3 regions of the Thalassobacillus sp. B23F22_16 genome follow, and region 2 is predicted to be linked to each of the others. Evidence: riboswitches for the same ligand, from Rfam matches in the RefSeq annotation. Region 2 holds a riboswitch; each other region holds the start of a gene.
The links. A riboswitch is a leader RNA that binds a small molecule or an ion and turns the genes downstream of it on or off. The one in region 2 is predicted to bind S-adenosylmethionine.
Positions count from the first base shown of each region.

Region 1: another riboswitch for S-adenosylmethionine. It lies ahead of ACGTNI_RS10570 (O-acetylhomoserine aminocarboxypropyltransferase/cysteine synthase family protein); the one in region 2 lies ahead of ACGTNI_RS05980 (methionine biosynthesis PLP-dependent protein).
Region 3: another riboswitch for S-adenosylmethionine. It lies ahead of metC (cystathionine beta-lyase); the one in region 2 lies ahead of ACGTNI_RS05980 (methionine biosynthesis PLP-dependent protein).

Region 1 is NZ_JBIEKD010000011.1:86,953-91,192, reverse strand. It holds gene ACGTNI_RS10585 (hypothetical protein) at 1-136, opposite strand, end outside; gene ACGTNI_RS10580 (NAD(P)/FAD-dependent oxidoreductase) at 281-1,501, opposite strand; gene ACGTNI_RS10575 (DUF2188 domain-containing protein) at 1,684-1,881, opposite strand; SAM riboswitch class I at 2,366-2,474, shown strand; gene ACGTNI_RS10570 (O-acetylhomoserine aminocarboxypropyltransferase/cysteine synthase family protein) at 2,608-4,240, shown strand, end outside.
Region 2 is NZ_JBIEKD010000005.1:55,186-59,425, reverse strand. It holds gene ACGTNI_RS05995 (M14 family metallopeptidase) at 1-564, opposite strand, end outside; gene ACGTNI_RS05990 (DUF2188 domain-containing protein) at 783-1,247, opposite strand; gene ACGTNI_RS05985 (DUF3231 family protein) at 1,388-1,900, shown strand; SAM riboswitch class I at 2,075-2,183, shown strand; gene ACGTNI_RS05980 (methionine biosynthesis PLP-dependent protein) at 2,262-3,374, shown strand; gene ACGTNI_RS05975 (hypothetical protein) at 3,426-4,240, opposite strand, start outside.
Region 3 is NZ_JBIEKD010000015.1:68,548-72,787, forward strand. It holds gene purU (formyltetrahydrofolate deformylase) at 1-777, opposite strand, end outside; gene ACGTNI_RS12915 (YkvA family protein) at 990-1,463, opposite strand; SAM riboswitch class I at 1,636-1,747, shown strand; gene metC (cystathionine beta-lyase) at 1,835-3,016, shown strand; gene ACGTNI_RS12925 (bifunctional homocysteine S-methyltransferase/methylenetetrahydrofolate reductase) at 3,020-4,240, shown strand, end outside.

The DNA.
Region 1 (4,240 bases), on a different contig from region 2:
TCCTGGCCTGTAAATCATCCAGATGAGCGAGTAGATGACTGTATACTTGTTGAAATACACGCCGTTTTTCTTCCTGCATGACTTGATCTGTATAGATCTCCTGTAATTTTTCGTAAGCCACTGCCTTTGTCCACAAAGTTGACCTTCCTCCCCTTCGCTATAGTACTGACTACATTCATTTTAACATTATTTTCCGCTAAAAGAAGGACTATCCTCCAGGTGTTTCTTCCACTTATCTTAATATCGTTTCATGGTTTCCAACAAGATATTAGAGTAACGCTTATTCCTCTTTCATTAGGTTTGCTGCTTCTTGTTTAACCGCCTTCCATAATATAGGACTGTCTTTTGTATGATGTTCAAGCAGCTCCGGTAAATGCGGAGTTAATTTGTTCCATACAATGGGATTGGCGGCTATTGTATTAATAAATGCTTTTTCTTTTTCAGACCAGGAACGTACAGATTGTATGTACTCAATCGTCAATTGATAGGAGGGTATCAATTGCTTGTCCCGCTGCTGATGGAATCGCTCCATCGATTGTTTCCAATCTGCTCCCTTACTGTATTGGTCAATCGCTTCCGCAAGTAGAAAAGATTGCAGGAAAGCATCATTGATACCAAGACCAGTGCTCGGATCTTTGCTATGTGCTGCGTCCCCAATCAAGGCCCAGCCTTTTCCATAAGGCTTTCGAAAAAAGTTCTCCACTCCGGCACCGCCTGTTATTCTTCCTTGAAGCTTCGCTTGCTTCAACCGTATATCCATGCGGTAAAACTGGCCATAATAATGTTCAAACATTTGTTGAGGATTTCTGGTAAAATCTTTAAATTCCCCCTGATGAATTTCTAATCCGAGACAATCCCTCCCTGGCTCCATCGGAAACAAAAAGCCAATCCTGCCATCCTGGAGAAAAATTTCGGTGGCAGGCTCTTCCAATGGGTGTACACCTTCATAATATCCATAAAAAACCGGTCTAAGAGCAGGTAAATCGTTATACTTTTCCGCTTGAACCCATTGGGCTACTCGGGAACGCATCCCGTCTGCTCCCACGACAAGATCCCCGTAAATCTCACTTCGTTCGCCATTGTTATGTACAATTTCCACTCCAAAAACCCGGTCTGAGCCCCAGACTAGTCCGTCCACTCGTGTTTTTTCCATCACTTCTACGTGAGGGTATTCAAGCGCATGCTTAAGTAATGTATAATCCAGAAAATCCCTCCTCGGAGCCATCGTATATGACTGGCGGGGTCCTTCCATCAAGCTGTCTCCAATATATGTCCGCATCCTTGTAATTTTTCTCAGTCCACCTTTTTCAACCGCCTCCAGCACACCTAATTGTTTTAAATAATTCAGGTGTGAAAGGTGGTGCGTAGACAACACATCACTGGGAAATGCTGCTTTATCAATCAGCAGTACCTTTTTACCTTGCCGGCCTAATAAAATTCCGAGGCTCGCCCCTGCAGCTCTTGCCCCCACAATGATGACGTCATAATCTGCTCGCTTCATGTAATCCCGCCTTTACTGATTTTCTCTTACTTAAGGTTAGCCGAAATACACGAAACCCGCCAAGAAAAAAACTGATTATTTTCAAGTTACTAAGAAATGAAAACAAAAGCGCCCTAAATAAAACAAGCCCAGAGCCAAATAGTGACTCTGAGCTTGTTTGCATTTATGAAGTAACTCGATTGTTAAAAGGTCCTTTCTTCGATCACTTCTTTATTTTCATCCTGGATCGATACTTTGCTTGGTTTATTTTCTTTTGCCAGCTCTTCCGCTTTTTCAATGGCTACTGATTTTTCATCATATAGATCTGTCGGAGCTATATCCTCAATTTTTACAAACCAGCCTGTTACATCTTTGTTAGGTTCTACGCTATATTTTTTCATGTCATCCACTCCTCTATCTTTTGTTCTTGGTACTCCTGTTCCCACTAACCTGTACAGCAAAACATCGCCCGCTCTATAAATTACCATTAAGCCTTTCCTGGTCGAAAAGTCGAAGACTTGATTTCGAAATGTTGTATGAGTAGAAGGGGCGTTGGGGAAGGATTCGCTTTCCAGCTCCATCACCTAGACACTCGCGACATAAGCAGTCCATCAACGGGAAGAAAAATCACTTCCCTTTTGATGTTCTGCTTATGCGTGTCGTGTCTCCCAAGGTGATTACGCATTAATTTCTTTCCGCGGGGAAGACGGCAAGCATCCTCGAGCTAAAGCTCTGTGGGGTCTTGCCAGCCTATCCTTTCCCAATGTTAAATCAGCACTAAGATTTAATAGAGAATCTTTCTTAAAAATAAAAAATTGTTTGACTTTAAATTTGTAATCATCTAGAATACGTAGCAAGCATAAATATTGCAACAACCAATCGAATCTCTTATCGAGAGCGGCGGAGGGACTAGGCCCGACGATGCCCGGCAACCATCAAGCATTGCTTGAAAAGGTGCTAATTCCTACAGATCTGTGGATCTGAAAGATAAGAGGAGGACCGTATATACGCCCTCTTCTTAGGAAGAGGGCTTTTTGTTTTCCCTTCGAAATCTTTCCCCCACTGTTTCTGCGTGGAATACCTTTACATCCAAATCGATTATTTACAATTTTCAAGGAGGAATATTAATGAGTCTACCATTCAATCAATACAACCCGGAAACATTATTATTACACGGAGGACAGGAAGTCGACCCTTCGACCGGCTCCCGTGCCGTTCCAATCTATCAAACTACTTCCTATGTATTCCGTGATACGGAGCACGCTAAAAACCTGTTTGGTCTTGCTGAGCCAGGAAACATTTATTCCCGAATCATGAACCCGACTGTCGATGCTTTCGAGCAACGAATCGCTTTGCTGGAAGATGGTGCTGCTGCAGTAGCTACTTCTTCCGGAATGGCTGCGATCACGTTGGCCATTCTTAATATCGCTTCTGCCGGTGATGAAATTGTTGCGTCCACCAACTTGTATGGTGGGACGTATAATTTATTCACTCATACTTTGCCGCGCTATGGCATTACAGTTAATTTCGTCGACAGTACTGACCCGGAAAATATCAAAAAAGCTATTACGCCAAATACGAAGGCTGTTTTTTCTGAAATCATTGGCAACCCGAGTTTGAATGTATTGGACATTGAAGCAGTGGCAGATGTCGCTCATGAAAATGGTATCCCACTCATTATCGACAACACGTTTGCTACTCCATATATTTGCAAACCGATATCATGGGGAGCAGATATCGTCGTTCACTCGGCTACTAAATGGATTGGGGGTCATGGTACCACCATCGGCGGCGTAGTGGTAGACAGTGGCCGGTTCGATTGGACGAACGGCAAGTTCCCAGGCTTCACGGAACCTGATGAAAGTTACAACGGACTTCGTTATGCCTATGATGTCGGCCCATTGGCTTTCGCCATCAAACTGCGTGTACAGCTGCTTAGGGATATCGGTGCTTGCCTAAGCCCACAAAACGCATTCCTGTTACTGCAAGGTCTGGAAACCCTCCACCTTCGCATCAAGCAGCACACACAAAACGCGCGTGAAGTAGCACAACATCTAGTGGAACATGATGGAGTCGAATGGGTGAACTATCCTGGTCTTGAAAGCCACCCTACCCACCACCTGGCCAAAAAGTACTTGAACCATGGTGCAGGTTCTATTGTTGTATTTGGTATCAGGGGTGGACGAGAAGCCGGTCGGAAAATGATTGATAACATCAACTTGTGGTCACATGTTGCCAATGTCGGCGATGCCAAGTCATTGATCATCCACCCTGCTTCTACGACACACCAGCAGCTAAGCGCCCAGGACCTTGAGAAAACGGGTGTTACTGAAGAATTGATCCGTTTATCCATTGGTCTGGAATCTACCACCGACCTGCTTGCCGAACTGGATCAGGCAATTGAATTAGCAACAGGAGCGGAAACACCTGCTCCCAAGAATGCAAAAGATACTGTCCAATCTGTTCTCGGTTCCTCGCTGGATCGCGAAAATGGAGATTTGAGAAGACGTGTGATTGTCACGACAGGAGAACTTTCTGAAACGGGTAAATCAGAAATCAAGAAATTGGAACGTCTAGGCTTCCAAGTGAAAGATATATCAGAAAAAGACGAGCTGCTCGATACTAAAGTTGATATTGTTTACAGTGAGTCTGCCACTGAAATAAGAAATAACCGGGAGGAAGTTGCTCAACTGGCTCCTGCATTGGTTTGGGTGAAAGAGAATGAAGACGTCACTTTAGAAGAAGGACCAGAAACGATTA
Region 2 (4,240 bases):
ATTCTCATGCAGGGCTTTTGTTTCCGGCTGCTCACGGTCAACGTGATCCCGGTTAAGATCTACTCCATTTGCGTTATAACGCGTATGTGTCCCTGAGACATAGTCGTCCAGTGAGAAGTTTACATCGCCTTCTGCTCCATCGACATTGAGACGAGGAGCAATCAATACATTTACATTATCTAAGATTTGTTGAACTTCATTGCTGTCTGTGCTTAAGTATTGAACCATTTTCAAAGCAGCTTCCGTTGTCAATGTTTCGTTTCCATGCTGCTGTGTCAAAAATAAGATTGTCGGATTATCTTCATTTTCCCCAAACTTAGCAAGGTATAAATCACGATCTTTTACAGACTGTCCATATACTTCTAACGTCAAGTTTTCGGACTTTTGATCGACCCTTTCAAGGAGTTTGACCATTTCACTATACGAATGCAAACGCTCGTTCTTGATCGTTTCATTACCATTGTAATTCGGGCCGTTCGCACTTACAGAGTCTACTGTACCAAAAGCAAGACCTGAACTTAACAACACACCAGATAAAGCGATATTTAATGCTTTTCTTTTCATAACCATGCATCCTTTCGTCATTTTATTCGGGTTCTCTTTGAGCTTTCTAGACAGTTTTAGAGGAATCCTGTCAAAAAAACGCAACTCAGGAAAAACGCCCTAACAGAAGGATACATACGTCCTATGCTTATTCTTCATCTATTCCAAAAGTTTCATTCGCTGGTTCAAACCTTATTGCGAGATACAAAAAAACAGACCTTTTTTTGAGGTCTGTTTCATTACTTGTTGCTGTTTTCATAATTGTGTTCGTTCTGAACGTCTCCATTTTTCTTATGAATGACAGCTTTGGTGCCTTTATTTTCAGCAATTTCTTTTGCACGATCAATCGCTTCATCTTTGTTGTCAAACACCTGGTCAGGCTTTTTGGCTCCTTTAGCCTGGACTGCCCAACCGTCATCATGGGCGACAACATGTTCTCCACGGTCCAATAATTCCGGCCGGTTGTCATATTGTTTATCTTCCCGTTCCTTCAATTCCTTATCATCGACATCTTTCATTTCATTTATTTCTTTTTGTGATGCATTGTCGTACCATTCTTTCGCCTGACTTGTAGCGATTGGGATTGCACGGTTTTCATCATAGCCTTCATCTAACATAGCATTTGCTATATCAATCGCTTTATTCCTGACGGCGCTATTTAAATTCTTCAGAGAGCTTGGATAATCATTCTTATCCCAAGGCATTACGTCACCTCCTGAATCGTTTGTTTAATATGTTCCGCATAAATGAACATATTAAACATCTTCTGCCTGTTTTAGGCAGGTATAGGTTGCCCAGTCAATATAAATACTAGCTATGTACCACAAAAAAAGGAGTGTTTCTAATGGGAATTTTAACAGGCGATCCTAAAGAACAGCCTCTCCATTATGGGGAAGTGTTCGGAATGTGGTCCTATTTAGCCGTGGCTAAAGGAAATTACACACGTTACCAGACGTTTATGAACCATACAGGAGATAAAGAATTGATGAAGTTGCTTGAAGAGTTAATTGAGGGAATCAAGCATGAATCAGAAAGTATTGAAGAGATTCTGAAAACGAACGGGATAGCATTACCTCCTTCCGCTCCAGAAAGATCCAATGCTACGTTAGAGGATATCCCGGTTGGCGCACGTTTCAACGATCCGGAAATCAGCGCGCAGGTTTCCGCAGATTTATCACTGGGAATGGTTGCCTGCAGCCAGGTCATCGGACAGTGTACGCGTGAAGACGTTGCGATGATGTTCGGGCAGTTCCATATGAACAAAACCCAGGCTGCCGCTAAAGCGCTTCGTCTGAATAAAGAGAAGGGCTGGCTGGTAACACCTCCCCTGCATACAAAAGTACCTGAACCAGTTTAACCCCTGGACCAGACCATCAATACATGGTCTGGTTTTTTCTTTTAAAATATAGCTATGTTAAAAGTCATGTTAAAATTTTATTGGCAATGGGAAAGTTTTTATGAAAAAGTGATTGCATCATTAGCAAAATTCCTGTATGTTGGTAATTAACTCATTTCAATTGAATATTCACAATTCTTATGAAGAGAAGCTGAGGGAACTGGACCGATGAAGCTTCAGCAACCTGCCATTATGGTGAGGTGCTACATCCAGCAAATGGTATGATCCATTTGAAAAATAAGAAGAAGTGGCTAATTGACGGTAAAATCAGCTCTTCTTCTGAAGGGCTGATTTTTTATTTTACAATAAAGGAGACGGAATGATGGGCACTTATCACCTTGATACAACACTCGCACAAACAGGAAACCGAAGTGAAACAGCAACAGGAGCAGTTAATCCTCCTGTGTATTTCTCTACAGCATATCGGCATGAAGGGATCGGAAAATCAAGCGGGTATGATTATTCGCGAACAGGCAATCCGACGCGTGATTTGTTGGAGCAGACAATCGCTGATCTGGAATCCGGCGCAGGAGGTGTGGCTTTTAGTTCAGGAATGGCTGCCATCCAGGCTACTTTTTCGATTTTTGAACCGGGGGATGAGTTCATTGTAACGAAGGATGTTTATGGTGGCTCCTATCGTATTTTCGAAACTCATTTCAAAAAGTTCGGCCTCAACTTTCACTATTTGAATAGCTCTGACCCAGCAGATTTTGAACAGGTCATTACAAATAGAACGAAAGGACTGTTCATTGAATCTCCAACAAACCCTTTGATGAAACAAATCGATATCACGGCACTGGCTAAGGTTGCTGAAAAGAACAAAATTTTATTAATCGTGGATAATACATTCTACACGCCATACCTCCAGCGTCCGCTTGAGCAGGGAGCGGATATCGTTCTCCATAGCGGGACTAAATATTTGGGCGGACATAATGATGTACTTGCCGGATTAGTAGTAGCTCGTGATGGCAAGCTTTTAGAAGAACTTCGCTTGGAACAAAATTCATCAGGAGCGGTATTATCTCCGTTTGACAGCTGGTTATTGATGCGAGGGATGAAGACGTTAGGGTTGAGAATGCGACAGCATGAAGAAAATGCCAAACAGCTGGTCAAGTTCCTGGAACAAAGTCCTTTTATTGCTGACGTTTTATATCCTAGCAAAGGCGGTATGGTTTCCTTTCGTGTTCAGGATGAAACAGCCGTCCCACATCTACTCGAACAACTGAAACTGATTACATTTGCAGAGAGCCTGGGAGGAACAGAAACGTTCATCACCTATCCAGCTACCCAGACGCATTATGATATACCAGAAGAGATTCGCAGCAGCTATGGAGTTTGTAACAGGCTCCTTCGCATGTCCGTAGGAATCGAAAATGTTGAGGATTTAACTCAGGATCTACAGCAGGCATTAGAAAACTCGCACCAGCATGTCTGATTTTTCCCCTTGGAAATGCCCCCTTACCCTAAGAGCGTAAGGGGGCTATTTTCACCAGATAAATAAAGCGAGAGTAGTGGATACCATCAGCCCAATGATGACAGGGAAGAAGTTTTTGCGAACAAGTTCCATAACAGAAACCCCGCAAAAACCAGCTACAGCTACCAGCGATGACCAGGCGATCAAAGTTCCGCCGCCAACCCAAATGGATCCCATCTGTCCAATAGCTGCCAGGGTAGCAGGATCAATATTCCCTGAAGCAAGTGCACCAGATAATGCCCCTGTCAATGGCAGACCGGAAAAACCAGACCCATCCAAACCAGTGATCATACCGATAATCAGAATACCAAAGGCAGACAGCACCATATTTTCCGGGATTACATTTTGACCTGCCTGCACGAGATCGAACAAAAATGCTGGACTGGCCTCTTCTCCCAGTGACAGAATGCTTCCGGCGAAATCTCCACTTCCCAGGAAGAAAAAGCCGGCAATCGGGATGACAGGTCCCATCGCTTTAAAAGCAAATACAAAACCTTCTGTAATGTGCTCGGAAATACGATCCAGTGCCTTCCCTTTTCCAAAAGCAAGCGTCGCAAAAGATAATAATAATACAGCAACACCGCCGATGAACGCCGCTCCGTCTCCTCCTTCAAAACCACCCATTCTTCCACTGCTGAATTTCGTGTATGCCATATATAACATAACCAGCAGCATGGAAAGCGGGACAATGACAGCAAAAACTTTCCCCCATCGCGAATCTGTTTGAGAAGCAGCAGATCTAGTTGTACTGCCACCGCCCGGCAATGATTTTAAAGCTTTTTCGTTTTCAGGGTCATTCGGTTTTCGAATCTGTTTTCTAATCAACA
Region 3 (4,240 bases), on a different contig from region 2:
GCGATGGTCGACACGCATGATGTCCTGCTCAATAATCGGCCCTTCATCCAGATCATTAGTGACATAATGGGAGGTGGCACCGATCAGTTTTACCCCTCGCTCATAGGCACGGCCATAAGGATTCGCTCCAATGAATGCTGGCAGGAACGAATGGTGGATATTGATGATCTGGGATGGATAAGCAGCTACGAAGTCAGGAGTCAGGATTTGCATATAACGGGCCAGGACGATTTGATCGATATTGTAATCTTCCAGCAGCTCGAGTTGCTTCTTCTCTGCTTCCTTACGGATATCTTTATTGGCTGGAATATGATGAAACGGGATACCGAATGATTCTACCAAGTCCCTGGCATCCTCATGGTTGCTGACAACAACCGCAATATCGGTTACTAAGTCACCGCTCTGCCATTCCCATAACAGTTCACGCAGGCAATGCAATTGTTTGGATACAAAAATTGCGGTTCTCTTCAGCTGATAAACAAATTTCATATCCCACTGCATGTTAAAGTTTTCAGCTACCGCTTGAAATTTGCTCTTCATCTCTTCTTCTTTTCCCTGCAGTCCAGGACAATCAAATTCAATCCGTAAGAAAAATGTTCCTTCATAGGCATCCGTTGTATACTGGCTGGACTCCATGATATTGGCTCCATTTTGGAAAAGGAAATTAGAAACGGCTGCTACGATCCCAGGCTGGTCGGGGCAGCAAATCAGCAGTCGTCCTTTATCTTTAGTTGCTTCTTGAAATTTTCGTAGATGTTGGTGTGTTGTTTCAGCCATAATAATCTCCTTTACATGTATTACTAATAGTTTAGTCTTTATCTTATCGCTCTATCCTATAACAAAATAGGTGCTGACAGCAAATCAAAATCCCCTCGCCTCTGGAGGGGATTGAATTCTGCATTATTTTAAAGAGGGCAGCCTGAATTTTATTTGCTACTTCCCTGATATATTTGCGAGGTTATAATTATATTAGCGCTTTGCCCTGTAAATTATTGTGCCTGTGAATGATTTTCGTCATCATTATCAGATTGATTAAACAATAGGTTATCATCGATACCGGCTTTACTGAAGTTTTCGCCGAAATACTTGGCCATGCTGGCATGGGCCTGTGCTTTGATCGACGCATCGATGTGGGAAACAACACTGTATATGGCATAGATGATAGCAAGGCTGTCATCCGCAAAACCCACGACCGGAATGAAGTCAGGAATGACATCGGCTGGGAATATCAGGTAACCAAGTGCACCCGCAATCGTAAGCTTGTCTTTCTTCGGAGTGTTTGGGCTCTTGAATGTGTAATACAAAAGGAAGCTGTAGTAAGCGATCTTAGAACCGAGCAATAATGCATAGCGGCCCATCTTGGCAAAAAACTTACGCTCGGAAAAATATTTACGCCCGGTTTCCACTGCTTTGCCGGGATTGAAGTTCTTTAGTTTTTTATTATAATTCTTTTCTTCACTCATCATCTAATTCTCCTTTTCGATAGAAGTGCTTCTCTTATTTTACCTTCCCCGATTACACCGTTGTCAATCATTCTCTTCTACTAGAAAATTCGAAAAATTCACTTCTTACCCTTGTAAAATTCACCGCTTTAGTGTAAGTTAGTGAGAACCAATTAAATACTTACTCGATGATTTCTTATCTAGAGAGGCAGAGGGACTGGCCCGTCGAAGCCTCAGCAACCACTGGTATGACCAGAAAGGTGCTAATTCCAGCAAGTTGTGTGATGCAGCTTGGAAGATAAGGAGAGGAACTTATTCATTCAAAAGTCTTCTTCTTATGGGAAGGCTTTTTTTATATTTACCTATGATTTTTCAACGAGGAGGAATTGTACATGACCGATCATTCGTATTCTTTTCAAACACGCGTTCTTCACGGTAATCATAAGTTCGACCCGACCACAGGTGCGGTGAGCGTGCCGATTCAGCAGGCGTCAACTTTTCATCAAGCAGACTTTGATAATCCAGGAAAATATGACTACAGCCGCTCCGGCAACCCGACAAGAGAAGCCCTGGAAGAGGAAATCGCCAGACTGGAAGGCGGCGATAAAGGGCTTGCTTTCGCATCCGGTATGGCTGCCATTTCCACCTCGTTCATGATGTTGTCAAAAAACGATCACGTAGTCATTACGGAAGATGTCTACGGTGGGACATTCCGACTGGTCCACGAGGTCCTGCACCGGTTCGGAATCGAGCATACTTTCGTCGATATGACGGATTTGCATGCGGTAGCGACAGCCATTCAGCCGAATACCAAAATCGTCTACATCGAAACACCAGCTAATCCGCTCTTAAACATAACCGACATCAGTGCTGTCGCTAAACTAGCAAAAGCGCACGGCTGCTACACATTCGTGGATAATACATTCATGACTCCAGCCCTGCAGCGGCCATTGGAACTGGGCGCCGACCTGGTCCTGCACAGTGCTACTAAATTCATTGCAGGTCATAGTGATGTTGTGGCTGGCCTTGCCGTTACAAACCATCCGGAGATTGCCGAACAGCTCCCGTATTTACAGAATGCTTTTGGATCGATTCTTGGTCCGCATGACTCCTGGCTCGTTTTACGTGGACTGAAGACACTGGACTGCCGGTTGAAACAGTCGACTGAATCAGCCATCAAAATCACACAGTATCTAGCCGAGCATCCATTGGTGGAAGAAGTATATCACCCAAGCCTAACCACTCATCCTGGTTTTTCGACCCACAACTATCAGGCAGACGGTCCCGGTGCTGTCCTTTCGTTTCGGTTGAAAGATGCAGCTGCTGTCCGTGAATTCTCTAAACATGTGGAAATTCCCGTATTTGCAGTGAGCCTGGGAGCTGTCGAGTCGATTCTTTCATACCCGGCGAAGATGTCACATGCTTCCATGCCTGAACAGGAAAGGCTGAAACGCGGTATTACCGATGGTCTGCTCCGTCTATCTGTCGGCCTGGAAAAAGCCGAAGATATCATAAAAGACTTTGACCAGGCATTGCAACAAACCACCAAGCAAGAAGTCGAACTAGGAGGATAACGAATGAAATTAGATCAAGCACTACAGGAAAAGACATTAATCGGAGACGGCGCGATGGGGACCCTGCTCTATTCTTACGGGGTGGATCGCTGTTTTGAAGAACTGAACCTGTCCCATGCGAAAGAAGTACGAAATGTGCATAAAGCCTATGTTCGTGCCGGTGCTGATGTTATTCAGACCAATACGTACGGAGCCAATTATATTAAATTATCCCGCTACGGGCTGGAAGATCACGTAAAAGCGATCAATACTGCAGCCGTACACCTGGCAAAGGAAGCCGCCGGTAAAGATGCCTATGTCGTAGGCACCATCGGAGGCATTCGGGATATTCAAAAAGAAATACCAACAATGGACGAATTGAAACGCAGTTTCCGCGAGCAGCTATATTGCCTGCTGATGGAAGATATAGACGGATTGATTTTTGAAACCTTCTATGACCTGGAAGAACTGACAACCGTTTTAGAGATTGCCCGGCAGGAAACTGATCTTCCATTAATTGCGGAAGTATCGATGCATGAACCCGGCGTTATGCAAAATGGTACACCGCTTGCAGATGCGCTTCACCTTTTGGAACAAAAAGGTGCTGATGTTGTCGGCGTCAACTGCCGTCTTGGTCCTTATCATATGATTCAAGCACTCGAAGATGTTCCACTACCGGAAAAAGCAGTGCTTTCTGCATATCCGAATGCCAGTCTGCCAGATTACGAGGATGGAAGATTAATTTATCCCAATGACCCAAATTATTTTCAAAAAAGCGCGCTGGACTTATACCGGCAGGGAGCACGTCTGATCGGCGGTTGCTGCGGGACTACTCCCGAGCATATTGCTGCGGTCGCTAAAGAAGTAAAAGGCAGAAAGCCGATTACCGAGAAAGTAGTATCTATTAAACAGCCACCTGTGCCTAAGCAGGTAGATGACAGTAATCGTGAGGAACACCTTCATGAAATCGCAAAGAAACAGCGTTCCATCATTGTCGAACTGGACCCTCCGAAAAAACTGAATACAGAAAAATATCTGCGCGGGGCAAAGGCTTTAAGAGATGCTGGAGTCGATTCGGTAACACTAGCAGACAACTCTCTCGCCTCTCCCCGAATCAGCAATACAGCGATGGCAACAATCATCAAGCAGGAATATGAGATCAATCCGCTTGTCCATATCGCCTGTCGTGATCGGAATTTGATCGGGCTGCAATCGCACCTGATGGGACTGCATACACTTGGTATC